Regions from separate parts of the Mesorhizobium sp. USDA 3734 genome, predicted to be linked through region 1. Evidence: predicted binding sites of a transcription regulator. Region 1 holds the regulator's gene; the other holds the start of a gene.
What was found. The regulator PhoB, encoded in region 1, activates phosphate uptake and scavenging genes when phosphate is short. The targets are predictions, from matches to a motif close to TGTCATNNANCTGTCAT.
Positions count from the first base shown of each region.

Region 2: ACZ89F_RS32340 (PhoX family protein) is a predicted target of PhoB. The motif match lies at 1,821-1,837, and genes of this name have one in related genera.

Region 1 is NZ_JBWCCW010000001.1:7,368,345-7,372,766, reverse strand. Features, by position in the region: gene xylF (D-xylose ABC transporter substrate-binding protein) at 1-643, opposite strand, end outside; gene ACZ89F_RS35380 (ROK family protein) at 914-2,161, shown strand; gene phoB (phosphate regulon transcriptional regulator PhoB) at 2,178-2,867, opposite strand; gene phoU (phosphate signaling complex protein PhoU) at 2,887-3,594, opposite strand; gene pstB (phosphate ABC transporter ATP-binding protein PstB) at 3,620-4,422, opposite strand, start outside; gene pstA (phosphate ABC transporter permease PstA) at 4,420-4,422, opposite strand, start outside.
Region 2 is NZ_JBWCCW010000001.1:6,758,741-6,763,162, reverse strand. Features, by position in the region: gene ACZ89F_RS32340 (PhoX family protein) at 1-1,751, opposite strand, end outside; gene ACZ89F_RS32335 (hypothetical protein) at 2,477-2,932, shown strand; gene ACZ89F_RS32330 (LuxR C-terminal-related transcriptional regulator) at 3,169-3,831, opposite strand; gene ACZ89F_RS32325 (sensor histidine kinase) at 3,828-4,422, opposite strand, start outside.

The sequences.
Region 1 (4,422 bases):
CGGCATCGACCTTGTTGTCGTTGGCGGTGAGGAACTGTTCCATGTTCTTCTGGGCGTTGGCGGGCAGCCAGCCGTCCGTATAGGCCTCGCCGACATTCTTGATCTTGCCGCTGTCGATGGCTTCCTTGAGCACTTCCATCGAGCCCGAGAACAGGAAGTCGGCATTCGGATCGGCACCCGAACCCTTGATGAAGACATAGTTGCCTTCCGGCTTGACCTTGAACACTTCGCGGGCCTGCATGCGGCCGACTTCCTTATTGTCGAAGGTCAGATAGAAGACGTCCTTGTTCTCGATCAGACGGTCATAGCCGACGACCGGAATACCTTCGTCCAGCGCCTTCTGCACCGCCGGGCCGATGGCCGAGGCATCCTGCGCCAGGATGATCAGCGAATTGGCGCCCTGCGAGATCAGGCTTTCGACATCGGTAAGCTGCTTGCCGGGATTGGACTGCGCATCGGCGGAGATGTACTTGTCGCCGGCGGCCTCGATCGCCGTCTTCATGGCGGCCTCGTCGGTCTTCCAGCGCTCTTCCTGGAAGTTGGACCACGAAACGCCAATGACCTTGTCCTTCGCCTGCGCAACCGACGCGAGCGTCAGCGACATGGCGGCACCCGCCAGGATGGCGGCTGTGAATCTTTTCATAATATCCTCCCTGCGCCGCGTATGGCGCGACCAAACTGACCCGAAGGCCGGCACAGAGGCTCTATTTTTTCGAGCCTCGAAAAAATACTGGTCCAACACCCGAACGCTGTCAACATTGATTCTGATGGATTTTGATGTGCTCGCGAATTTTTTTCGAGCTCCGGAATAAATAAATGACAGAGTGGGCGGCTTCTGCCAGTATTTGCCTGCGTTGCCGACAGCGTTCGAGGGGCACGGAGAGCCGCGGCGACCGGGAGGACTTGAGTAAACATGTCGGTCGGAATCCGCCACGACGATTTGCGCCGGCGCAACCGGGCGATGGTGATTGCGGCCGTGCGCCGCGCCGGACAACCATCACGCACCGAGATCGCCGCGACCACGGGCCTCAGCCACTCGACCATATCGGCGATCTCCTCCGACCTGATCGGCGAAGGCATCCTGACCGAAAGCAAACCAAGCGAGGCCGGCTCGCTCAAACGCGGCCGGCCGCAGGTCGGCCTCGGCCTCAATCCGGAAGCGGCGGCGGTGATGACCGTGGTGCTGTCGCTGAATTTTCTCTCCGTCGCCGTCATCGACTATGCCGGCCAAGTGATATCAGAGGAACAGCGCCGGCTGGACACATTGACGATGTCCCGCGAGGCGCTGATCGGCGAATGCGTCGCCATCGTGCGGCGCCGTCTTGAGGACCCCGACCTTGACGTCCGCAGCGTCGCCCGCATCGCGCTGGCGATCCAGGGCATCACCGACACCCGCGCCCGCGCCATGTTGTGGTCGCCGATCACGCCGCACACCGACATCGCCTTCGCCGACATACTCGAGGACGAGTTCGGCATCCCCGCCACCATGGAAAACGACTGCAACATGATGGCGATAGCGCTGCGATGGCGAGATCCTGATCGCTACCGCGACGATTTCATCGCCATCCTTTTGTCGCACGGCATCGGCATGGGCCTGGTGCTGAAGGGCGAGCTGTTCACCGGCACTCATTCCTCGGGCGGTGAGTTCGGCCACATGATCCATCAGCCGAACGGTGCGCTGTGTCGCTGCGGACGGCGCGGCTGCGTCGAAGCTTATGCCGGCAACTACGCCATCTGGCGCAACGCCAGGCAGTTGGGTGAGGACGCAGAACCCGTCGCCGATGTCAGCGACGCCGACATGCGCGCCTTGGCGACCGCGGCCCGCGAAAAGGATGGCCCCGAGCGCGAGGCCTATCGCAAGGCCGGCGAAGCGCTCGGCTACGGTCTCGGCAGCCTGTTCGCGCTGATCGATCCGGCGCCCGTTGCCATGGTCGGCGTCAGCGCCGCTGCCTTCGACCTGATCGAGCCCGCATTGCGCAAGGCGATTGCCCAGACCGCCGGCGGCCAGCACTCGAAATCGATTTCCTTCGACACCGAGCCGAACGAACTGCCGCTGATCCGCGAAGGCTGCGCCATGCGCGCGCTGACCTTCGTCGACCAGGAGATTTTTGCACCCGGCGCGCAGACGAGATCCGGCCTCACCGGCAAGAACGTGGCGTGAGTTCAAACGAGGGAGTTCAGTCTTCCCTGATCGCGTATCCGGCCCCACGAATGGTGCGGATGACATCCGGCATGCGGCCATTGTTGACCGCCTTGCGCAGCCGGCCGACATGCACATCGACCGTGCGCTCGTCGATATAGATCGTCTCGCCCCAGACATTGTCGAGCAGTTGGCTGCGCGAGAACACGCGGCCGGGATGGCGCATCATGAACTCGAGCAGGCGGAATTCGGTCGGCCCGAGCCGGATCTCGCTCTTCTTGCGATAGACCCGGTGCGACTCGCGATCGAGCACGATGTCGCCGACCTTGAGCACGCTGGACAGCACTTCCGGCTTGGCGCGGCGCAGCAGCGCCTTTACCCTAGCCATGAATTCCGGTGTCGAGAACGGCTTGACCAGATAGTCGTCGGCGCCGGTCGACAGGCCACGCACGCGGTCGCTTTCCTCGCCGCGCGCGGTCAGCATGATGATCGGCAGCCGCTCGGTCTCGGGACGCATTCTTAGCCGACGACAGAGTTCGATGCCGGAAACCGCAGGCACCATCCAGTCGAGCACCAGAAGGTCGGGAACGTTCTCCTGCAGCCGGATCTCGGCCTCGTCGCCGCGCGTCACCACCTCGACCTGGTAGCCTTCGGATTCGAGATTGTAGCGGAGCAGCACGCCTAGCGGCTCCTCATCCTCCACCACCATGATGCGTGGCGCGATCATAGACTGGTCACCCCTGTCGTCATGCCGCCGGCGCGGACATTGCCGTCTCGTCCTGCTTCGGACGATTGGCGGGCAGCTGCGTGCCGGTCAGAACATAATAGGCATTTTCGGCGATGTTGGTCACATGGTCACCGATGCGCTCGAGGTTCTTGGCGCAGAACAACAGATGCGTGCAGGCCGTGATGTTGCGCGGGTCTTCCATCATGTAGGTCAGGAGTTCGCGGAACACCGAGGTGTATTTGACGTCGATGCGTTCGTCGTCGGCACGCAGTTTTGCCAGGGCCGCGGCGTCGCGGGCCGCATACTCCTCGATCACGCCCTGCACCTGGATCAGCACCAGCTGCGCCATTGCGTCGATGGAATGCGACAACTCGCGCGGCGTGACGCTGAGGCCGACGGTGCCGACGCGCTTGGCGATGTTCTTGGCAAGGTCGCCGATGCGTTCGAGATCGCCGGCCATGCGGATCGAACCGACGACATGGCGCAGATCGTCGGCCATCGGCTGCCGCTTGGCGATCAAGGTGATGGCGCGGTCGTCGAGCTCGCGCTGGCGCGCATCCATGATCGCATCGTCGGAGACGACGCGCTGTGCCAGGGCGTTGTCGGAATTCAAAAGCGCCTTGGTGGCGCCACCGACCATCGAGCCGGCGAGATCGCCCATGTCACTGATGAGCCTGCTGATCTGTCCGAGATCCTCGTCGAAAGAAGCGACTGTGTGTTCGCCCATGATCTTGTCCCTCGTATGCCTGAACTCAGCCGAAGCGGCCGGTGATGTAGTCCTGCGTGCGCTTCTCGCGGGGCGACGTGAAGATCTTCTCGGTGCGGTCGAACTCGACCAGTTCGCCCAGATACATGAAGGCCGTCTGCTTCGACACGCGCGCCGCCTGCTGCATGTTGTGGGTGACGATGACGATCGTGTAGTCGGCTTGCAACTCGTCGATCAGCTCTTCGATCTTGGCGGTCGACAGCGGGTCAAGCGCCGAGGCCGGCTCGTCGAGCAGGATGACTTCCGGCTTCACCGCCACGGTGCGGGCGATGCAGAGCCGCTGCTGCTGGCCGCCGGAGAGGCTGAGGCCGCTGGCGTTGAGCTTGTCCTTGACCTCGGTCCAGAGTGCCGCGCGCTTCAGCGCCTGCTCGACACGGCCGTCCATCTCGGACTTGCTGAGCTTTTCATAGAGCCTGACGCCGAAAGCGATGTTTTCATAGATCGACATCGGAAATGGCGTCGGCTTCTGGAACACCATGCCGATCTTGGTCCGCAGCAGGTTGAGATCCTGCGAGCGGTCGAGGACGTTCTGGCCGTCAAGCAGCACCTGACCCTCGGCGGTCTGCTTGGGATAGAGTTCGTAGATGCGGTTGAAGACGCGCAGCAGCGTCGACTTCCCGCAACCCGAAGGCCCGATGAAGGCGGTGACGCTGCGCTCGGGCAAGGACAGCGTGATGTCCTTCAGCGCCTTCGACTGGCCGTAGTAGAAGTTGAGGTTCTTCACCTCGATCTTGATCTTGGCGGCTGCCTCGGCAGCGATCGTCATGTCTGGAGACAACATCTGGCTCA
Region 2 (4,422 bases), 610 kb from region 1:
CGTGCCGACCCTTCGGTGTCGACCGCCCACAGGCCGTCGGTACGGCCGGTGGCTTTCGGGCCCTGGCCGTCGGTGGCAACCCACAGGCGACCGGCCGAATCGACGGCGCAATTGTCGGGCATGCCGAACCAGCCATTGGCTGTCGTTGCCGTCGAGAAGGTGGCGCCGACATCGGCCACCGAGGGATCGCCGCATTTCAAAAGCACTTCCCACTTGCCCTTGGCGGCAGCGAAATCGCCGCCGTCCTCCGATATTTCTATGATGTGGCCGAAGGCGTTTTCGGCGCGCGGGTTGGCGGCGTCGACCTGGTCGGCCTTGCGCTTCGAATTGTTGGTCAGCATGACATAGACCTTGCCGTTGACGGCATTTGGCTGGATGTCTTCCGGGCGGTCCATCTTGGTGGCGCCGAGCAGGTCGGCGGCGCGGCGTGTTTCGATCAGCACGTCGGCCTGGCCAGCGAAGCCGTTTTCAGCCGTCAGCGGCCCGTGGCCGAAGACGATCGGCAGCCATTCGACCGTGCCGTCCTCGGCGAACTTGGCGACATGCAGCGTGCCGTCGTCGAGCAGGTCCTTGTTGGTGGCATGGTCGTTCGGATTGAACGCGGCCTTGGTGACGAACTTGTAGACATAGTCGAAGCGCTCGTCGTCGCCGAGATAGAAGACGACGCGGCCGTCCTTGGCGACGATCGATTCGGCGCCTTCATGCTTGAAGCGGCCCATGGCGGTGCGCTTCCTCGGCGTCGAGGTCGGATCGTTGACATCGACCTCGACGATCCAGCCGAAGCGGTTGGCCTCGTTGGGCTCCTTGGCGAGGTCGAAACGGTCGTAATGCGCCGCCCATTCATAGGCGCCTTCGGGAATGCCGAGGCGCTTGTAGTTGGCGGCTTCCTTGTGGCCTTCCGGCAAGGCGCCGGAGAAATAGCCGTGGATGTTTTCCTCGGCCATCACATAGGTGCCCCAGGGCGTAACGCCGCCGGCGCAATTGTTGAACGTGCCGAACACCTTGGTGCCGGATGGATCGGCATTGGTCTTGACGCGGTCATGGCCGGCGACCGGGCCGGACAGCACCATTTCGGTGTTGGAGGTGATGCGGCGATTGAGCTTGCCGTCGCGCACCACCTGCCATTTGCCAGCTTGCTTGCGGATCTCGACGATGGTGCCGCCATGGGCCGCCATCTCGACATCGACCTGCTCCTTCGAGAGCGGTGCGACTTCGGCCGACTTCTTGCCGTCCTTCTCGACGATCTTGACGATGCCCGGGAACATCAGATGCGGGTTGGTGTATTCGTGGTTGACCACCAGCAGGCCGTGTTCGGCCGAACCGTCGATCGGGAGATAGCCGACATAGTCGTTGTTGTAGCCGAACTGTCTGGACTGCGCCTGCGCCGACTGTTTCGTCGGGTCGAAGTCCGGCGAATCGGCAAACAGCGGGTCGCCCCAGCGCAACAGCACATCGGCGTCGTAGCCCGGCGCGACATGATGCTTGTCGTCGATGCCGGCCTCCAGTTCGTCGAACGCGAAGGCCGAGCCTTCCGCGGCCCGGGCCTCGTCGGCGCTGATCAGCGCCAGCGGGCTGACCGTGGCGGCGATGGCCGAGACGGCCAGCGAGCCCTTGAGGAAACCGCGGCGCGAGAACCGCGCGGCGATGATCTCGCCCATGGTGCGGTTGTCGGTGGGGTTGGTGGCCGGGCCGTCGTTTTCCTCGAGCAGGCTGGTGCGGAATCGGGCGTCGGGGGAGCGATGGTCAGTCATGGTGGCTTGCCTCTGGCTGCGTGGGTGGCTGGAGCATGGGTACCTGTTTGACCCCCTTATAATCGCCGGATCACATTTTCGTGACATCAAGAGACCTTTTGGACGCGACAGGCATTCCGCGCACCGTTGGCCAAGCATTCCCGGAGTTGCCGCCGCAAGCGCGCATTGCCAGAGATGGTGGACATGATGTGACGGCGGCGGACAACCGGCGATCGGAGTGGTCGGCAACAAGATCGAGCATCCCGACGGCATAGGAGAGACAGCACCAGGGAAGCGATCGAGAACGTCCGCGCTATCATCGAACGTCCGGCGCCGGCGGACGATATCAGTCGTCTTCAGGCTTTGTGAAACAGGTCAACCAGGCAAAGGCCAGCGTTACAAGTCACCTCCGCCGCCCCCGGCGGAGGTGACTTGATGTCCGGCGTCTGCCGTCGTCAGGCATCGGGAAAACAAGTCTCCCGTTCAGCGATGGCGATGGCGGCGTCGTTCATACGAAGCTAATATAGCACAGGCATGGGACTTTAGTCCAATCTTGCGCTTGCAAAGGTCCTGGGTGACAACCGCAACGGTCGGAGGTCGCTTCCGGGAACCACGTCTTTCGGCGATGTTGGTTGCTGCTGCGACGTTGAGGGTGGGCGCCGGCTCAATCGACGGAGATCAGGATGCACAGATCGGTCACGACCCGTTGTTGCCGGCTGGCGCTCAGATCGGCGGCCGCGCTGGCGTTGACCATCGCTCCCTATCACTTTGCCCTCCACGGCTCCGTTCCCGGAATCGATGCTGCCAGCGCACAGGCTGGCAAGGGCGGCGGCGGTAACGGCGGCGGCAACGGCGGTGGTGGTGGAGGCGGTAACGGCGGTAACGGCGGTGGCGGAAACAGCAGCGGCGGCAATTCTGGCAACAGCGGCGGCAACAGTGGTAATAGCGGCAACAGCAACGGGAACGGCAATTCCGGCAAGTCGGGATCCAACAGGGGCAAGAGCGGCAACAGCGCGAGTCATGTCAATGCCGTGACCGGTGACAAGGTCGACGTGACAGGCAACAAGATCACCGTCCGGCATCCCGACGGCATAACGGAAAAGATCGAGAACGGCCGTTTCAGGATGGAGGATGCGCTCGGGCGCACGATCATCGACCGCCGGGCCACGCCGGCCGATGTCAGCCGCCTCATGGCCTTGTGAAGCTTGCCAACAGGCAACGGCCGGCTTCACATGTCACCTCCGCCGCCCCCCGGCGGAGGTGACCTCGTTTCTGGGCCGGCGCCGCGATGACCGAAGTCCCTGGAGCGGTTCAGGTTTGCTAGAGCAATTCCAGGAAAGTGTGAAACGATTTTCCGTCCGGAATTGCGTCAAAACAAAGAGTTAGAGTGGTTCGCCGTTTCCGTGAAACGGCGAACCACTCTAGAAGCGCTGAACTGTTAAGTATGGTTCCTGTCGCGGTCGCGTGCCTCACGCATCATCAAGGCTGCTTCGGTGCGGTTTCGCACATTGAGTTTCGACAGCACGCCGGTCATGTGATGCTTGACGGTCTTCTCCTGAAGCTCCAGCCGCAAGGCGACTTCCTTGTTGCTCAGCCCCTCGGCCACCAGCCGCAGGATTTCCGTCTGCCGTTCGGTGAGTTGCCGCAGCCGGTCCGCTATGCCGTTGGTGGGTTTCTGGGACTGGAGATCCGAAAGCAGCCGGGCCGACAGCGTCGGCGAAAGATAGCTCTCGCCAGCCGCCACGTTGCGCAGGATGTCGGCAAGCGCGCGCGATCCGATACCTTTGAGGACATAGCCGCGCACCCCTGCGTTAAGGGCCGTGGTCACATCGGCATTGGCCTCCGAAACGGTCAGCATGACGATCTTCTGGGCGGGATGGCTGGCGAGGATGCCTGCAACCGCGGCCAGACCGCCGCCCGGCATGGAGATATCGAGCAGCAAAATATCGGGCCGCACCGTCGAGGCGATGCGTTCGGCATCCTGCGCCGTGGCGCCCTCGCCAGCCATCTCGAAACCTCCGATCTCCGACAGGCTGCGCGTCACACCTTCGCGAAAGAGGGGATGATCGTCGACAATGGCGATGCGAATGACATCAGTCATGCTTGCTCCTCAACCGATAGACGGATCACCAATCGCGTGCCTTGCGGCCCGGTCAAGGTTTCGAACTGGCCACCAATGCTTTCGACCCGTTCTCTGAGGCCGGCGAGCCCGAGGCCCTCGACCCGTGCCGGATCGAAGCCTGGCCCGGCGTCCGACACTTCAACACAAAGCCTGCCACCTTTCATCCCAGCACTCACCGCTTGATCCTTGCCTCGCCCGTGACGGTAGGCATTGTTTAGCCCTTCCTGCACGAAACGATAGATGCTGATCTTCTCGGAGGCGCCGGGCTCCGGCAACTGTCCGGCCAGCGTGAGTGTCACCGATGTTCCCGTCCTCAGCTCATGTTCGTTGACCGCCAACCGCAGAATGTCCGGTGCGGCTGCCGTCTCTATCTGCGGCAGGACGAGGCCGGTGCAGATGCCGCGTATTTCGCGCAGCGCATCTTCCAGCGTCTTGCGGATCATCGCGACCTCGGTCGCGCGGCTTTCGCCCGAATGGCCGTCGCCGGAGAATATCGGACTGTCCATGCGCAGCGCCGCCAGGGCCACGAGCTGGGCCGGACCGTCATGGAGATCGGCGCCGATACGGCGC